3 regions of the Leptolyngbya sp. PL-A3 genome follow, and region 1 is predicted to be linked to each of the others. Evidence: predicted binding sites of a transcription regulator. Region 1 holds the regulator's gene; each other region holds the start of a gene.
What was found. The regulator NtcA, encoded in region 1, controls nitrogen genes in cyanobacteria. The targets are predictions, from matches to a motif close to TTTGTANNNNNNNNTACAAA.

Region 1 (5,407 bases):
CACAGGGCAGTCTGATTCTGGTACGCCGATTCAAGATCAACTGTTAGCTTCTCGCTTGCAGGAGTATGAGGCCAAACGGGGGACGGCAGCGGCAGAAGCCAGTCGGCAAGCTTCGGCGATCGCTGAAGCTCGTACCCGTCTCGTCCGGCTTCAAGAAAACCTGGCCAATGCGCGAACGACCTTAACCAATGCTCAGGAGCGTGAGGCAGGCATGCGGGAACTGGCCGACCCCAGCAATGGCGCGGTTCCTCGCTTTGACTATTTGGAAGCCAAGGATCGCCTGACCCAGGCTCAGGACCAGGTAGCCTCTTTACAGCAAGATATTGCGGCTCAGCAACAGCAGATCCGACAAGCCGAAGAGGGCTTCCGGGGTGCTCAGGATACGGTCAGCCGTCTCGGTTCTGAACGTCAGAGCGAAATTCTCAGCCAGCTGACCCGTCGCCGGGAAGAACTGAGCAATGTGGAGGGCCAACTGCGGCAGGCCACCCGCCAGGGGGATCAGGATGTCATCCGCGCCCCTATTAATGGCACCATCTACAATCTGCGTACCAGTTTGGCCGAAGGCACCACCCAACCCGGTGAAGAGTTGCTCTCCATCCTGCCAGAGGGTGGCAATCTGATGCTAGATGTGAAGGTACTGAACCGGGACATCGGCTTTATTGAGCCGGGCATGCGAGCTAAGGTGAAACTGGCCACGTTTCCATTCCAGGAGTTTGGCACCATCGAAGGAGAAGTCATTCGGGTTAGCCCGAATGCCACCATTGATGAAAAATTAGGGCCTGTATTCTCGGCTCAAGTTCGCCTCAGCCGTAATGTGGTACGGGTGCGCGATCGCGATGTAGAACTGGTACCCGGTATGGCTGCGACTGCCGAAATCGTAACCCGCCAGCGCTCCGTTCTGACTTTCCTAATGGAACCCATTACCCGTCGCTTCGACGAAGCCTTCAAGACTCGCTAAATTCATAAAAAGAGGGGGCTGACACTGGTCAGCCCCCTCTTTTTATGTCTGGGCTTGCAGATACCGCTCAATTAACAAAATCGCTACGATGTCGTCAATCGGCCGGGAAATTTGGCGTAAGCTCTGCGGCATTAGCTTTTGCAAGCCCTGGGGCGGGTACATCTGCCAGTAGCGATCGCGCGCCTCCAGGGTACTGTAGCGTTCGTCGACCAGGGCGATCGCTATGTCGGGTAGTGCCCGTTGCACCTCTCTCTGCCATTGCTTGGCAGTCGTCTGGTTACCTAAGACAATTTGAGCAATGGGGTAGCGCTGGCAAAGGGTTTGGAGGATGGCGATCGCCTCTCCTGCCGGAATGACCTGATGCTCGACAATTAGCCCAGCGGCACTTCGGACGGCAACACCACACTTATCCCGGCCAGGGTCAAATCCGAGAATATAGAAATGATTTGCTTCGGTCATAGCCGGGTATGTTTGCGACAACAATTTTTTACAACGCTTTGCGCTTGAATCAGCCACGGTTGTTTTTGTGAGAGCCGCGCTCCGCGCGGCTCTCACAAAAACAACCAGATTTTAAGCGCTTGAAAAGCGCTGTAAGGGCGTAAAAACGACGATCGCACACACCCAAAAACCATACTCCATTCAGCCATGCCTTAAAACGATTCTGTACTAAAAAGGTCCTGTCCATTTTGGCGGGCTACCAGGTTCACCACAATCGGGTTAGGGCCACCCGTTAGGATCGGAGTTCTAGAGCGGGCTTGCACCTCGACCACACCACTCAGTTCTTGTAACGCCTGGAAAAAGCGACCGACTGTTTCGGGCTGCCCATCAGCGATTTGCAACTGGGTGTCGGTTAACACCCCGGCCTGACGCATGCGGAATTGAGCGGTGCGAATCAGAATATAGTATTGCTCGGTAAGCTGGGCTGCGGTGAGCCGCTCAGGGCTAAGATTGGAACTGGCCAACACGGCATTGCTGGGGAATAGCAACTCATTCAATGCTGTTGAAATAAAGACTTGAATACACGCTTCCCCTGCCAAAATACAGGGCTCTCCCACCACGTAATTACCCGCTGAGAGCACCTGCACGACGTATTCCTGGCGATCGCTCAATTGATTTAGCAAAGACTCCACCTGATTTGAGGTGACGGCTAACACCTGACGATCGACAGTGGTTGTACCCGGAATGAGCCGTAGCAGAGCGGCCCGGTTCGCGTTTTGGAGTAACTCCCGCACGACCTGAGGTGCACTATCGGGGTCAACAATTCGGACTAGATTCGCGCTCAACGGCTGGTTACGAAGCAATGCCACATTCCCCTGACGTAACCCCTGGAACTCGCGATCTAGATCTGCGATTGCCTGAGTCAAAATTGTGCGCTGAGTTTCCAGCGTACTCAACTGAGCTTCCCGTTCGGCAATCTGACGGTCGCGTTCGGCAATCTCCTGTTCGCGTTCGGCGATCTCCTGTTCGCGTTGGGCAATTTGCTGGTTGCGATCGCGCTGCAACTGGTTGATCTCGCTGCGTAACTGACGGGCCTGTTGCGTGACGCTCTGGAGCAGCCCGCGGGCCTCCTGGAAGCTGGCATCTACCTGTTGCAGCTGAGCTTCGGTGGAACTTAGACGTTGGCTCGTCTCCTTGAGCCGCTGCTCTCGAGCCTGGCTCTGGGCGATCGCCTGCTGTAACTCTCGATTTGTCTCCTGAAGCCGCCGCCGCGCCTGTTGCTGTTGTCTCAATGCCAAATCTCGCTCAGACTGAACCTCCTCCTGCTCCGTACGGGCCTGATCCAACTGTTCCCGAGCTGTCGCCAGGTCATCCTGAATCTGCTCCAGCTCAAAAACCCCTGTCCGTAGCTGATCACTGATCGCAAACAAGATACCAAAGGTCACCGCCGAAATCACGATACCCGTCAGGATAGTAATCAGGGTGGCCGTCTGCCGAGGCCGCAGGTTGAACAAACTGAGACGCGCTTTACCTACACGCATCCCAAGGCGATCGCCCACCGTGGCAATTACCGCCCCTAAAATCAAAATTGCTGCAATTAATACAAGCCCCGTGGTCATTCCCGGCTCTGTCTAATACAGCTACAGCCTACTGCATTCTGCTGAGTGTTTTGCGTGTAATTACGGGATGTGAAACGAGACTCTGTCAGGGAAGGGTGCAGTGCATCTTTCCTCAACGAAAAACAAAATTTTATGGAGGAGGGTTGTTTCACAGCCCTCCTCCATAAAATTGGGTTACGTAAACTGCTGGCTCAACGCCACCGGGTTGTAAACCGTAATTTTTTTCTTGTGGATTGAAATCATCTTGTCCGTCCGGAGTTCCCCAAGTAGGCGGGTAACGGTGACGCGGGTAGACCCGATGGCCTCGGCGATCGCCTGGTGCGACAACTTCAGGTCGATGGTGATCCCCTCCGGGGTCGGCACGCCAAAATCCCGGCAGAGAATGAGCAGGAAGCTGACCAATCGCGATCCCATATCCCGGTGGGCCAGGGTTTCAATCATCATTTCTGTTTGCAAAATCCGAGATGACAGACCCTTTAGCATCAACATAGATAGCTCTGGGTGCTCTTTCAAGGCTTTTTCTACCTGTTCGATGGGCACTGACAACAGTTCTGCGGGGGTAAAGGCGACAGCATGGTAAAAGCGATCGGCCCGCTGCCCAGTAATCAGTGACAACACACCAAACACACTATTTTCCCGTAGCAGCGCCACGGTGATCTCTTCCCCGGCTTCATACACCCGAGACAATTTGACTGCACCCTTCAACAAAAAGTACACACGCTCTGCCGGGTCTCCGGGGAAGAAGATGGTTTTGCCACGGTCGAAGGTCTCCACCATCGGCGGGAAAACACCACCACTTAATTGACGAAAGACATCCGCCAGAGGCTTATCTTGTGCCACAACCATTCCTCTCGTCCTGCCTAAACCGTAGTGAGGGGGCTAATCAAATCCTGCTTCAAGTCAGCAAAAGTTGACCGAATCATGACTTTAGAACACTTAAACTAACTTTAGAGCTAGTTTTTGTATCGAAAATTACGTTACAGAGCGAACTACCTCAAGTTACACCCCTGGTGCCCAAAAATATTGCCGTAGATTGGCTGCGATCGCATTATTTGCCAGAAGACAGAGGCCATAGACCTGAACCATGAGATTCACTTAATAGTGAATAATATCTCGTCAGAGTGTATTCTTTTATTAAAACTAAATTTTGAACGGATTAAATAACAATGAGCTATCTCTCCATAGCACTTTGTTATTTCATGTCTCTCCCAACCCAAAAATCAAATTTTGCTGCTGCTTTCTAGCGGCAAAATTAGGGCTCTGAATTGGGTGAAGTACGCAGCCAGTAGTAAAGGGAAAGGTTGGGCGTAAAGCACTCAACCTTTCCCTTTACTACTGGCTTGATGTGACAGCCAGAAAAGCGAGTTCCCGAAGTCTCCTCTCCGCCCCCTATCGCGACGATCCCTCTTTCTTGTATTCTGAAGGGCGCTTTATATTCCATACCTCCTCATTCCCATGCTGGATTTAACTGGAAAAAATGCCCTCGTAACTGGCATTGCCAATAACCGCTCCATCGCCTGGGGCATTGCCCAGCAACTCCACAAAGCGGGAGCCAACCTTGGCATCACCTATTTGCCCGACGAGAAGGGCCGTTTTGAAAAGAAGGTGGGAGAGCTGGTTGAGCCTTTGAACCCCTCTATCTTTGTTCCTTGTGACGTTCAAAACGAGGAGCAGGTGGTTGCCGCCTTCGACACCGTGCGCGACAAGTGGGGTCGTCTTGACATTCTGATTCACTGCCTGGCCTTTGCCAACAAAGAAGACCTGACTGGCGACTTTAGCAATGTCTCCCGAGGCAACTTCAATCTGGCGATGGAAGTCAGTGCCTACTCCCTGGTGCAACTGTGCCGGGCTGCCAAGCCTCTGATGACAGAGGGTGGCTCTGTCGTGACCTTGACTTACCTGGGCGGTGTGAAGGTCATTCCTAACTACAACATGATGGGGGTGGCAAAGGCTGCACTGGAAATGAATGTGCGCTACCTGGCCTCAGAGATGGGCCCCCAGAATATCCGTGTGAACGGCATTTCCGCTGGACCTATTCGCACTCTGGCTTCCTCAGCAGTCGGTGGCATTCTAGATATGATGCGTCATGTAGAAGAGGTTGCCCCTCTACGCCGCACAGTTACGCAAGAGGAGGTCGGAAATGCTGCAGCATTTCTGTGTAGCCCTCTAGCAAGTGGCATCACAGGCCAGATTATCTACGTGGATTCGGGTTACGAGATTATGGGGATGTAGGTGTTGAGACAGGGGGCCAAGGGAGCAGGGGAGCAGGGGGAATGGAGATAGATTCTAAATAGCTCGAGAATCTATTTCTAGAAGTGCGATCGCCCCCCATTGTCATACCTAACACCCATGCCCCCTGGAGGCTCTGCGCCTCCTAATTGGGACCGGCCAT
Region 2 (5,407 bases), on a different contig from region 1:
TCGGCATCAGCTCCGGCGAGGTCGTTTCTGGCAATATCGGTTCCCAAAAACGCATGGATTACACCGTGATTGGAAATGGTGTAGACATTAGCTCTCGTTTGGAAGGCGTCACGAAGGAATATGGTTGTGACATTATTCTTAGCGAGTTTACCTATCAGCTTTGTAAGGATGAGGTGTGGGTAAGGGAACTGGACCGTATTCGAGTGAAGGGTAAAACCCAGCCGATCGCCATTTATGAATTGATAGGCGATCGCCAATCTCCCCCCGACGACGAGACCCAAGAATTCCTCGACCTGTACTACAAAGCTCGTATTGCTTACACCCATATGGATTTCAAAACCGCCATTCAACGGTTTGAGCAAGCGCAGCAGCTGCGACCCACGGATCGCGCGATCGCCGTTCACCTGGAGCGTGCCCACACCTACCTCCTGACTCCCCCATCAGCGCATTGGGATGGCGTTCACACGATGACCACCAAATAAGCAATTTTTGTATGCACGCTGTGCTTGCAAAATTTCAAACACCCAAGAAAAAAGGGAAGGACTAACCCTTCCCTTTTTTTAACCAACACAGATACTTAGACAAAGAACGAACCGGTCACGCCTTTTGTTTTCTGTCTTATACCTTCTGCTTTAGCAATCGTAGTAGAGTGCGAACTCGTAGGGGTGAGGACGCAGACGCATCGGGTTCACTTCGTTGTCCAACTTGTAGTTGATCCAGTTGCCAATGAAGTCCTCGGTGAACACGCCACCGGTGATCAAGAACTCGTGGTCCTTCTCCAGGCTGCTCAGCGCATCTTCCAGAGAACCGGGGGTTGAAGGCACCTTCGCCAATTCTTCAGGGCTGAGGTCATAGATGTCCACATCCAGAGGCTCACCAGGATCAATCTGGTTCTTGATCCCGTCGATACCGGCGCAGAGCATTGCTGCGAACGCCAGGTAAGGGTTGGAGGTTGCGTCGGGGCAACGGAACTCCAGACGCTTCGCCTTGGGATTGGTACCCGAGAGAGGAATTCGCACGGAAGCGGAACGGTTACCCTGAGAGTAAGCCAGGTTTACGGGAGCTTCAAAACCAGGCACCAGACGCTTGTAGGAGTTGGTGGTGGGGTTGGTGAAAGCCAACAGCGCAGGTGCATGCTTCAGGATACCGCCGATGTACCACAAAGCCATGTCGCTCAGACCGGCATACTTGTCGCCCGCAAACAGAGGCTGACCATCGCGCCAGATGGACTGGTGGGTATGCATCCCAGAACCGTTGTCATTAAAGACCGGCTTGGGCATGAAGGTAACCGTCTTACCGTGACGTACACCCACGTTTTTGATGCAGTACTTGTAGGTCATGAGCCAGTCAGCTGCTTCAACCAGAGTACCGAACTTAAAGCCCAGTTCGCACTGACCGCCGGTTGCTACTTCGTGGTGATGCTTTTCAATGGGTACACCGCAGTCTGCCATGGTTAGCAGCATTTCCGTCCGGATGTCTTGCAGCGTATCCGTGGGAGCTACAGGGAAGTAGCCTTCTTTGTAGCGAGGCTTGTAACCCTTATTGCCGCCCTCTTCAACGCGACCGGAGTTCCAACGACCTTCTACCGAGTCAACGTAGTAGAAGCCTTGGCTCTCGGTTTGATCGAAGCGCACATCTTCAAAAATAAAGAATTCAGCTTCAGGGCCAAAGAACGCAGTGTCACCGATACCCGAAGCTTTCAGGTAATCGATCGCCTTATGCGCGATTACACGAGGGCAACGGGAGTACCATTCGCCCGTCCGGGGCTCTTTAATGCTGCAAATAATGCTAAGGGTCGGCTCCTTCATGAAAGGATCCTTCCAAGCGGTGGTGGGATCCAACACCATCGTCATGTCAGATTCGTTGATGGCTTTCCATCCCCGAATACTAGAACCATCGAAGGGAACCCCATCTGTAAAGCTGGATTCATCAATCTGGTTCTCAAAAACCGTCAGGTGCTGCCAGGTACCTGGCATATCGATGAACTTCAGATCGATCATCTTGTAACCTTCGTCTTTAATTAGACGAAGGACGTCTTCAGCGGTCTTGGTCATGAACTACTCCTTAGTTCCGGCAAATATTCAAAGAAATGTGACGCATGATGCACATGGAAGGCAACCCTCTGAGCTGCCCAAGGATGGCTCGCCTACTGACCCACGCTTCCCCTGCCCACACAGATCTCTGAATCCAAACATCTTGATCAGGTAATTGGGCTTAACTGCACCTGCATAATCGTAGGAACTGCGATGCACGCATTTTGTATAAAGAACTACAAAATGCGTGAGTTCTCTAAAGAAATTAGATTCCTCTTAAACGAGGCAATTCTACGGATTAAACCCCTCCTCAGAGAATCCTTCAAATTGATCCCCAAGGAGCGATCGCCCTCAAAGAAGTGCTTGTATGTAACACTTAACTTTTCTGAAATTGGAAGCTCTAACTGCCCAAAAAACAACATTTTTCCCAGAAAAATACGGCGATGGTCCCTAATCTTTAGAAAAATGTTGAGATTTGATAGTTGTCCGATCCTTAGTCATAAAACTTAATCAGGCCAGCTCCGATAGAGGCAGTAGAAGCCTCATTCCGCACAATGTCCCGTGATAAACTTAGCTTCATTGCGGCATAGAAGCCAGTTTTATCAGAGACGACGCAGGGCTCGTACAATCCCCTGTAACATCTGAACTATCAATAAACCTGTGTTGGGAGACTTTATTTTATGCGGGACGCAGTCACAAAGCTGATTGAAAACTACGATATCAAAGGCCAATACCTGGATCGGGACGCCATGGATAGCCTGAAGTCCTACTTCACAACAGGTATGGAGCGGGTTCAAGCAGCCGCTGTGATCAATTCGAACGCCGCAGCCATTGTGAAGCAAGCAGGCTCCCGACTGTTCGAGGAAGTACCTGAACTGATTCGTCCCGGTGGTAATGCTTATACCACTCGTCGCTACGCCGCCTGTCTCCGGGATATGGACTATTACCTGCGTTACGCCAGCTATGCCATCATTGCAGGCAGCATGGATGTATTGGATGAGCGTGTACTCCAGGGTCTGCGGGAAACCTACAACTCTCTGAGCGTACCCATCGCTCCGACCGTTCGTGGTATCCAAATTATGAAGGAACTGGTGAAGGAACAGGTAGCTGCTGCGGGTATTAGCTCCACTGCTTTTGTGGATCAGCCCTTTGATTACATGACGCTTGAACTGAGCGAGCAAAGCGTCTAATTCTCAAATATTTTCTGAAAAAGCAGAAGGGACGTTCTTAGAACGTCCCTTTTGCTTTTTGGCTCACTATTATGTTTACCTGGCATGTCAACAAATCAAATGCGAGCAGCCAAAAAACCATCCGGTTCCAAAATCCATAAGCTCATGCCCTCGGCTGATTGAATGATGACGGTTTCATCACCTCGGTAGCTGAGCCGGTTGATAATTTGGCATGCTTGCTGAAGATCATCAACTGTCTTGAATAAGCTATAGAAGCGGCCTTCATAGAGGATGGCGGAGAGGCGTTTATCGAGATCAGGAACAGAAATCTCGCACGTTTGATAACTATCCGTTGATGTCAGGAGACGGTAGGACGAATCCAACTCGTCATAGGAGGAATCCGCATCAGTAAAGCTTTGAGCGATCGCCTGTTGAGACGCTAAAAGGGCATCTGGCTCAAAGACCCAAATCGCGAATCCCTTGGGGGTTTGGGTGAGTAGGGGAAGGTGATCCCGCTGGCGCAGTTTAGTCGCTAATTCTAAAGCTCGCGCTCTATCTCGCTCAGAGCGGAAGAAGCTATAAAACTGATTCCCATAATTAATTGCAGGCATACGCTCACCCGTTTCTGTCAAAACAATATGACAGGAACGGTAGAGGGTACGTGACTCTAGAATCAATGGCTGATCAGTATCAGCCTGACCAATCCCATCAGAAAGATCAGATAAAAAGGATTGCATAACGTGAGAGGCCAGGAGTGAAATGTTATGAAGTGTGTTTTTATCATCCGTCGAAATGGGACAGTTGCCATCCGGCAAAGTACGGGACTGGCAAGGGATTGCAGCGTTTTTCCAGGCCAAAAACAACCCAACTCTTAGGGAAAACCCCATTACCCGATAGGGAACTTGTTAGACCCATAAATCGTCGGCCTTGAGCTTAATTTCCCCTGTCTATACAGCTCTAGCAGAGTGGCCGTGAAGTAGACCCAGGCTCAACGTGCAGGGATATTTTGTGCGAGTTATATAGCGATTATTCAAGTTGATTCTGCGCAGAATCAATCCAACGGCGCTGTATGGTTGAGCCCTATAACACCCAAAAAAAAGATGGTGTAGAACACGAGTGTTCTACACCATCTTACTTAAGCTGCACAGAGTGCCCTAGAGGTCTTTAATCCTCATCATCGTCGTCCATGTCATCGTCGACGTCTTCATAGTCATCGTCGTCAACTTCCGACGCGGTACCGCCAATCAACTCATCGGCATCCTCATCATCCAGGATGGGAGAAGCGCCTCCAAAGCTAAAGGGCCGGTTGAAGTCTGCCCCGCCGCTCTTGGGCCGATCAATGGGGAAGATGTCGAGGCCACCGTCGAGATCATAGCTACGGGCAATGCGATCGTCGAGAACCACATCTCCCAGCGTCATCTCGTCCTCAAACACGCCACCGTCGTAGCTCAGGTCTACATCAATGTTCGTGTTGGCTTCTTCGTAAGCATTGAAGCCTGTCCCTGCCGGGATGAGACGACCAATGATCACGTTCTCCTTCAGACCACGCAGCCAGTCCGATTTCCCTTCGATCGCCGCTTCCGTCAGAACCCGAGTGGTTTCCTGGAAACTGGCCGCCGAGATGAAGCTGTCGGTATTGAGTGACGCCTTGGTAATACCCAACAGCATCGGGGTATAGTCTGCCGGAGCCCCACCTGTGATAGCCATAGCCTCGTTTACCTGCTGAATCTGGCGCAGTTCAACAAGTTCGCCAGGCAGCATGGTGGTGTCACCTCCGTCATCTACCCGTACCTTCGAGGTCATCTGCCGCACAATCACTTCGATGTGCTTGTCAGAAATCTCAATCCCCTGGGATTGATACACGGACTGCACCTCGTTTACCAGGAAGGTCTGTACTTTCTCCAGGCTTAGCAGAGCTGCCTCATAGGTGCCCATGCTTTCGCGGTAATAGCGGAAGAACACTTCCAAGATTTCGTGGGGGTTGGCAGGGCCATCGGTCAATGGTTCAGCGGTATCAATTTCTTGGCCATCGATCACGATCACGTTTTGACCAGGGCCAATGACGTATTCAGTAATAACGCCATCAGTTTCAACCACCTTCACTTCGACGTTGTCATCGTCGCCGTAAATCACCTGAGCTGTACCCGGACGAGCCGCCAGAATACAAGCTTCTTTGGGCTTCCGGGCTTCCAGGAGTTCCTCAAT
Region 3 (5,407 bases), on a different contig from region 1:
CGGGGGACGCATTTCACGAACGCGCTGCCGATCTCATGGCGCAAGCCGAAGATTTAGCAAACACAGAAGATGACAGTGCTCAACGTAATGTCATTGCTGCTGCCTTTTCCCTGGTGTACTACGAAATGGGCCAAGCTGACAATGCCTTACGAGTAACGAATGTAGTAGAACCTCCTGCTCTACGCGACCAGATTCAACAGGCGTTAGCCTGCGCCAACAGCTCTCAACAAAGACAGAATTAGAGAGGATAGATTTAGATTTGCTCAGATCCACTCCGATTAAAACATCCCAATTTGAAACGTAATCTCAAATTCACCCTGATTCGTAACTGACATCAAATCCGATTAAAGAATCATAGTATGCAGTGGTGCGGCGCACTATACGCCGCACCACTGCATACTAGGGTTCTTTAACTGGGCATACAGCACTATGTGCGTTGATTAAGTACAGAAGATAGTGTGTGGCGTGACGTGCCACACACTATCTTCTGTACTTAATCAACTTGGATACCGCTATATGAGTAGGATATTCTCATCAAAGAATTAAAGCCTCTAAAAATTGGGAACACTAAACCTGAATACCTCGAAGGGTTATGTGCCGCCATCTTAGGATGGCGGTTTTTTACTACGGTTCAAGACGAAAAGCGTTTTCTGTAAATATCCCAAAAGGGTTCACTACCAAAGAGAGTCCAATTTGATCCAATGGACCTTATTCCAACGGGAGCGACTTCGTTTTAAGGCTCCTGGCATGGACTTCAGTTTTTGAAAATCTGCTCAATTAAACATCAAATTGCAAAGCTATGCTGCCTACAGAATGGGTAGAGCCGCTCTTGGAGTTCGGTTAATTTTGTTCGTCTGCTTGTCAGATTTGTATACCAAGAGCAAACGTCTCAGTACAGGGTGGAACCGTAACACCCGCAAAAGAAATGTGTGCAATTCCAAAGGCTGCGCGGATTTCTAGCCAGTTACTGAGTGAATCTCATACCTAAGATACTAGACAAATTTATATTTATATTCTCCAAGTTTATATCCCCTTTATAGTTTCTATGCAAATATACTCTCCATACGTAACGAAACGATCGCCCCCACCCTTGGAACCATCAATTCCCTCAGGCCCTCTACTCAATAGAGGTTTAGAGAGAACTCATGATTCTAACGTCATAGCTGTTGCTAGATTACTGATCCAAAATACTGAAAGTACTCCTAATAAAGACAAACACCAAAGTTATGCATAGCCATAATCGGCCTACCCTGGCTTTAATACCCAACTTTAAGATCAAACTTTTACCTAATGATCAAATTATTATTACACGTAAGTTTATTGAAGCCGTTTTGATGTATGAAAGCCTGTGGAATGGGCGAGTCAAGGTTCTGATTGAAGAAGAGAAAAACGGAGTTGACGAAGTTGATCAAAAGGTCATGAACCGTCATGATTTACCTTTTGAAATGGAGTTTGTCCCCTATGATTCGCCAAACTTAATTGAGTATCTAAAAGGTTGTGTTGTTATCGGTAGCGTTGACTATCACCAAAATCACCTCAGCCAACTGTGCCGGGAGCATGGAATTCCCTGCATTTACACGGCTGAATACACCCTCAAGACTCGACAGCAAATCATTGCAGTGAGCACTACAAATCCGCTGAAACGGTTGCGGCAGAATTTATGGGCACAGCAGCAGGAAAAACGCCAACGACGGGCGATCGCCTTAGCCGACGGGCTGCAATGTAACGGTTTTCCAATTTTTGAGGAATATCGGTCTATCAATTCCCATCCTATGCTTTATCTGGATACCCGGATTACCGAGGATATGATGGCAACGCAGGATGATGTTGAGAAGCGGGCATTCTATCGATCTGACACAGAACCCCTACAACTGGTATTTTCCGGGCGCTTAAATCACATGAAGGGGGCTGATCACCTCATCGAAGTTGCCCAGCAACTGAAGCGCCTGCATGTGCCATACCATCTTTACATCAGCGGGGCCGGGGTTTTAGAAGAACCGATGAAACAACGGATCCAGCAGGAGTCGTTGGGTAATGAGATTACCATGCTAGGGGTTCCAGATTTTAAGTCTGAGTTCTTCCCCTTTGTCAAATCCAAAATGGATTTATTTATTTGTTGCCATCGGCAGGGAGACCCGTCCTGTACCTATATCGAAACCATGTCAGCCGGTGTTCCAATTGTCGGTTACGGTAATGAGGCATTCGAAAAACTGAGCAACAATTCGCATGCCGGTTGGGTTGTACCCTTAAACCGCCCCGACCTGTTGGCTCGGCAGGTTGCTAACTTGAATAAAAATCGAGAAGAAATCACCACGAAGGCAATGACTGCACAGAAATTTGCCCAGGAACACACATTTTTAGAAACCTTTCGGCGGCGGGTAGAACACGCAGAAGCCGTGTATACAGATGTAGCAGCCCGCCAAAACTAAAACTTACTGGAGGGGTTGTTTTTCGTGCACTTCGCGCATGAAAAACAACCCTTTAAAAGGCTCTCACGTTACAGCGCTTGCACCAGGATAGAGACAGGGTTGCCCTCACCTCTATCCTGGTGCAACAGACTTCCTGGGTATGATTTCACGCCATTATTTGCAAAAGAGCTGTTCGGATTCAAACAGGAACTTCGAGCCAAAGGCTTCAAGAAATCTTAACCTCATGCACGGTAGTGAATGCCACGGTATTTGAGTGACACGGGGGTGTAGTGTTGGGTAACTTTACCCTGCTGGATTTTGTAAGCTCTACCCAGGAAACGACCTTCATAGCCACTATCTATCATTTCCACCTCAGGATTCACTGATTCATGGGGGGCGCCACGATAAAACAGTTCCATTTTTGACTCCTTTAGAAAATGGGGGTTTTCTTTCAGGTCTTGGGCCAACCCCCTTTGGGGGCCTTGGCTTCCTTTGACCTTGACCTCAGTTTGCGGTTTGGCTCGCAGTTAAACCACCGATGTTTAGGGTATTAGGAGGAAGATAAGGCGCAAGGGAAGCGGAAAATGGAAGCACGGCACTCCTGCCGCCCCAGGTAAAATCTACAAAAACTAACGATTTTGAGGGTTTTTTAGCCTGATATAGGAAGCGATCGCCCTCAACCTTAGCAATAAGAAGTCAGATGAACATAGCGTTGTTTGCAATACCAAAGTAAGATTTCTCTAAGCTGAAAAAAAGTTCGGAGTTGCGGATTTTGTCCTTTTTGTAGCGGACTTGGGTGATGCCTTCGCCATAACAAACAGTTCCGGCAAGCCCTGCCATACTGTTTCTAAGGTATCCGGTGGCTTCTACCAATACATTTCCGTCGTTAGCAACCCTATTTTGCTTAGGACTGCGCCCCCATGTCTTTTTCGTCTAATCAGTTTACGACCTCGACCCAGGCCCCAAAACGACGGCGGCGGCGTGGGGTGGTTCTGACCCCACAGGGGTTTCAAAAAGTGCAGCAGGCTAAAACCGATGCCGAATTTGCTGATAACTTTGGCAATCGTTACACCCTGGAGGCATTGAGTGAACGGACAGGACTCGCAGTAGACACCTTAATGAAGGTCATGGCCTGTGAATCGGGTGTCGATAAGCAGACCTTAAAGATTTTGTTTCGGGCGTTTAACTTAACCCTGGAACCCGTTGACTTCACTCTGCCTCAAGTTTCTGTCGAAGAGATGAATGATGGGGGTGAGCCCGATGATGCTCCAGAGTTGCCGGGAGGGCAGGTACCTCTCGATTCAAGCTTCTACATCCAGCGGGCCACGACAGAAACAGAATGCTACAAAGTGGTGCTACAACCCGGTGGGTTGATTCGTATTAAGGCCCCCCGACGGATGGGCAAAACCTCGCTCATGAGCCGCATTCTGGCCCAGGTATCGCAGCGGGGTTGTCAGACCGTATCTCTGAGTTTCCAACTTGCAGACAAAGCCATCTTTCAAAACCTGGATCAATTTCTACAATGGTTCTGCGCCAATGTAGGCCTCGGGTTACAACTGCCTCGACGCATTGATGATTACTGGGATGATCTGTTTGGTAGCAAAATCAGTTGCAAAATTTACTTTGAACAGTATCTTCTGCCCGGTGCAGAGAAGCCTCTGGTGCTGGCTCTGGATGATGTCGATCGCCTATTTGACTATCCAGATCTAGCGGATGAATTTTTTGGGTTACTGCGCACCTGGCATGAAGAGGCCAAAAACCGTGACATCTGGAAACAGTTACGGATGATTGTGGCCCATTCTACAGAGGTTTACATTCCTCTCAATGTGAACCAGTCTCCCTTTAACGTGGGCTTGCCTGTTGAACTGAAGGCGTTTACTCTGGAGCAAATTCAAGATCTGGTGCAGCGCCACGGCCTCGATTGGCCCCTGGAGCAAACACAGCAATTAATGAACCTGGTGGGGGGATCACCCTATCTGATACAGACGGCGCTCTATCACATCTGGCATCAGGATGTGACGTTGGCAGAGCTTCTCGATCCGAAAACGATCCCGGTTGGCATTTACAGCGAACACCTGCAACGTCAGCATTGGGCACTACAGCAGAACCCAGATCTGGCGGCGGTATTTTCTAAAGTGGTCACGGCCTCTGAGCCGATCCCCATAGAGTTAGTGCAGGGATTCAAACTTCAGAGCTTGGGTCTGGTGCAGATGCAGGGGAATTTAGCTCGTAGCAGTTGCAATTTGTACGCTCAGTACTTCCGCGATCGCCTCCAAGGATCCACCCTATGAAGCTGCCCTCAGCCCTAAATAAGCCGTTGCGCGATCGCCTCCACCGCACGTCCCTGCGACAGGTGTTGATCATTCCCTTCGTGCTGCAACTGGCAGGGGTGGTAGGGTTAATCAGTTACCTGGCCTTTCGTAATGGTCAGGCGGCTGTCAGGGATTTGTCTTCGCAATTGCGCAATGAGGTTACTGCTCGCATTCGGCAGCAACTGGAAACCTACGTTGAAATTCCCCATGCGATTAATCGTATCAACGCCAATGGTGTATTGAGTGGGGATATTGATATTGTCAATGCTCAAGGATTTGGTCAGCTCTGGGAGCAGGCCAAAATTTATCCCAACACCAACCTGATCTATTGTGGGAGTGAGCAGGATGGCTCCCTATTGGGAGTGGGGCCACGGGAGGGCGATCACGCCCTGCAACTGGTGGTTTACAACAGAGCATCGAACTGGGTCGCCAACTACTTCACCATTGATGAAGCCGGACGTCCCGGTCCCCGGTTCAACGTGGGCAAAAACAAGTATGACGCTCGCGTACGCCCCTGGTATAGAGCAGCGAAAGCCCGCATGGGGCCTGCCTGGAGCGAGATTTACCTGGATTTTGATACCGACCTGCCAACCATTACGGCGAGCAAACCTGTTTATAACCTGAGTAACGGGAAACTGCTGGGGGTCTGTGGCACCGATTTTATTCTGCCTGCTGAGATGAGTACCT

Region 2: glnA (type I glutamate--ammonia ligase) is a predicted target of NtcA. The motif match lies at 2,257-2,276, and genes of this name have one in related genera.
Region 3: NDI52_RS03865 (DUF4278 domain-containing protein) is a predicted target of NtcA. The motif match lies at 3,055-3,074, and genes of this name have one in related genera.

The regions. Positions count from the first base shown of each region.
Region 1 is NZ_JAMPLB010000012.1:89,144-94,550, forward strand. Features, by position in the region: gene NDI52_RS11855 (HlyD family type I secretion periplasmic adaptor subunit) at 1-958, shown strand, start outside; gene NDI52_RS11860 (pre-16S rRNA-processing nuclease YqgF) at 1,001-1,417, opposite strand; gene NDI52_RS11865 (DUF3084 domain-containing protein) at 1,609-3,015, opposite strand; gene ntcA (global nitrogen regulator NtcA) at 3,190-3,861, opposite strand; gene fabI (enoyl-ACP reductase FabI) at 4,471-5,247, shown strand.
Region 2 is NZ_JAMPLB010000007.1:125,544-130,950, forward strand. Features, by position in the region: gene NDI52_RS08090 (adenylate/guanylate cyclase domain-containing protein) at 1-482, shown strand, start outside; gene glnA (type I glutamate--ammonia ligase) at 633-2,054, opposite strand; gene apcB (allophycocyanin subunit beta) at 2,714-3,223, shown strand; gene NDI52_RS08105 (hypothetical protein) at 3,319-3,939, opposite strand; gene NDI52_RS08110 (DNA-directed RNA polymerase subunit beta') at 4,367-5,407, opposite strand, start outside.
Region 3 is NZ_JAMPLB010000003.1:86,567-91,973, forward strand. Features, by position in the region: gene NDI52_RS03855 (hypothetical protein) at 1-242, shown strand, start outside; gene NDI52_RS03860 (glycosyltransferase) at 1,227-2,429, shown strand; gene NDI52_RS03865 (DUF4278 domain-containing protein) at 2,651-2,827, opposite strand; gene NDI52_RS03870 (hypothetical protein) at 3,105-3,281, opposite strand; gene NDI52_RS03875 (AAA-like domain-containing protein) at 3,329-4,699, shown strand; partial or broken gene NDI52_RS03880 (PAS domain S-box protein) at 4,696-5,407, shown strand, end outside.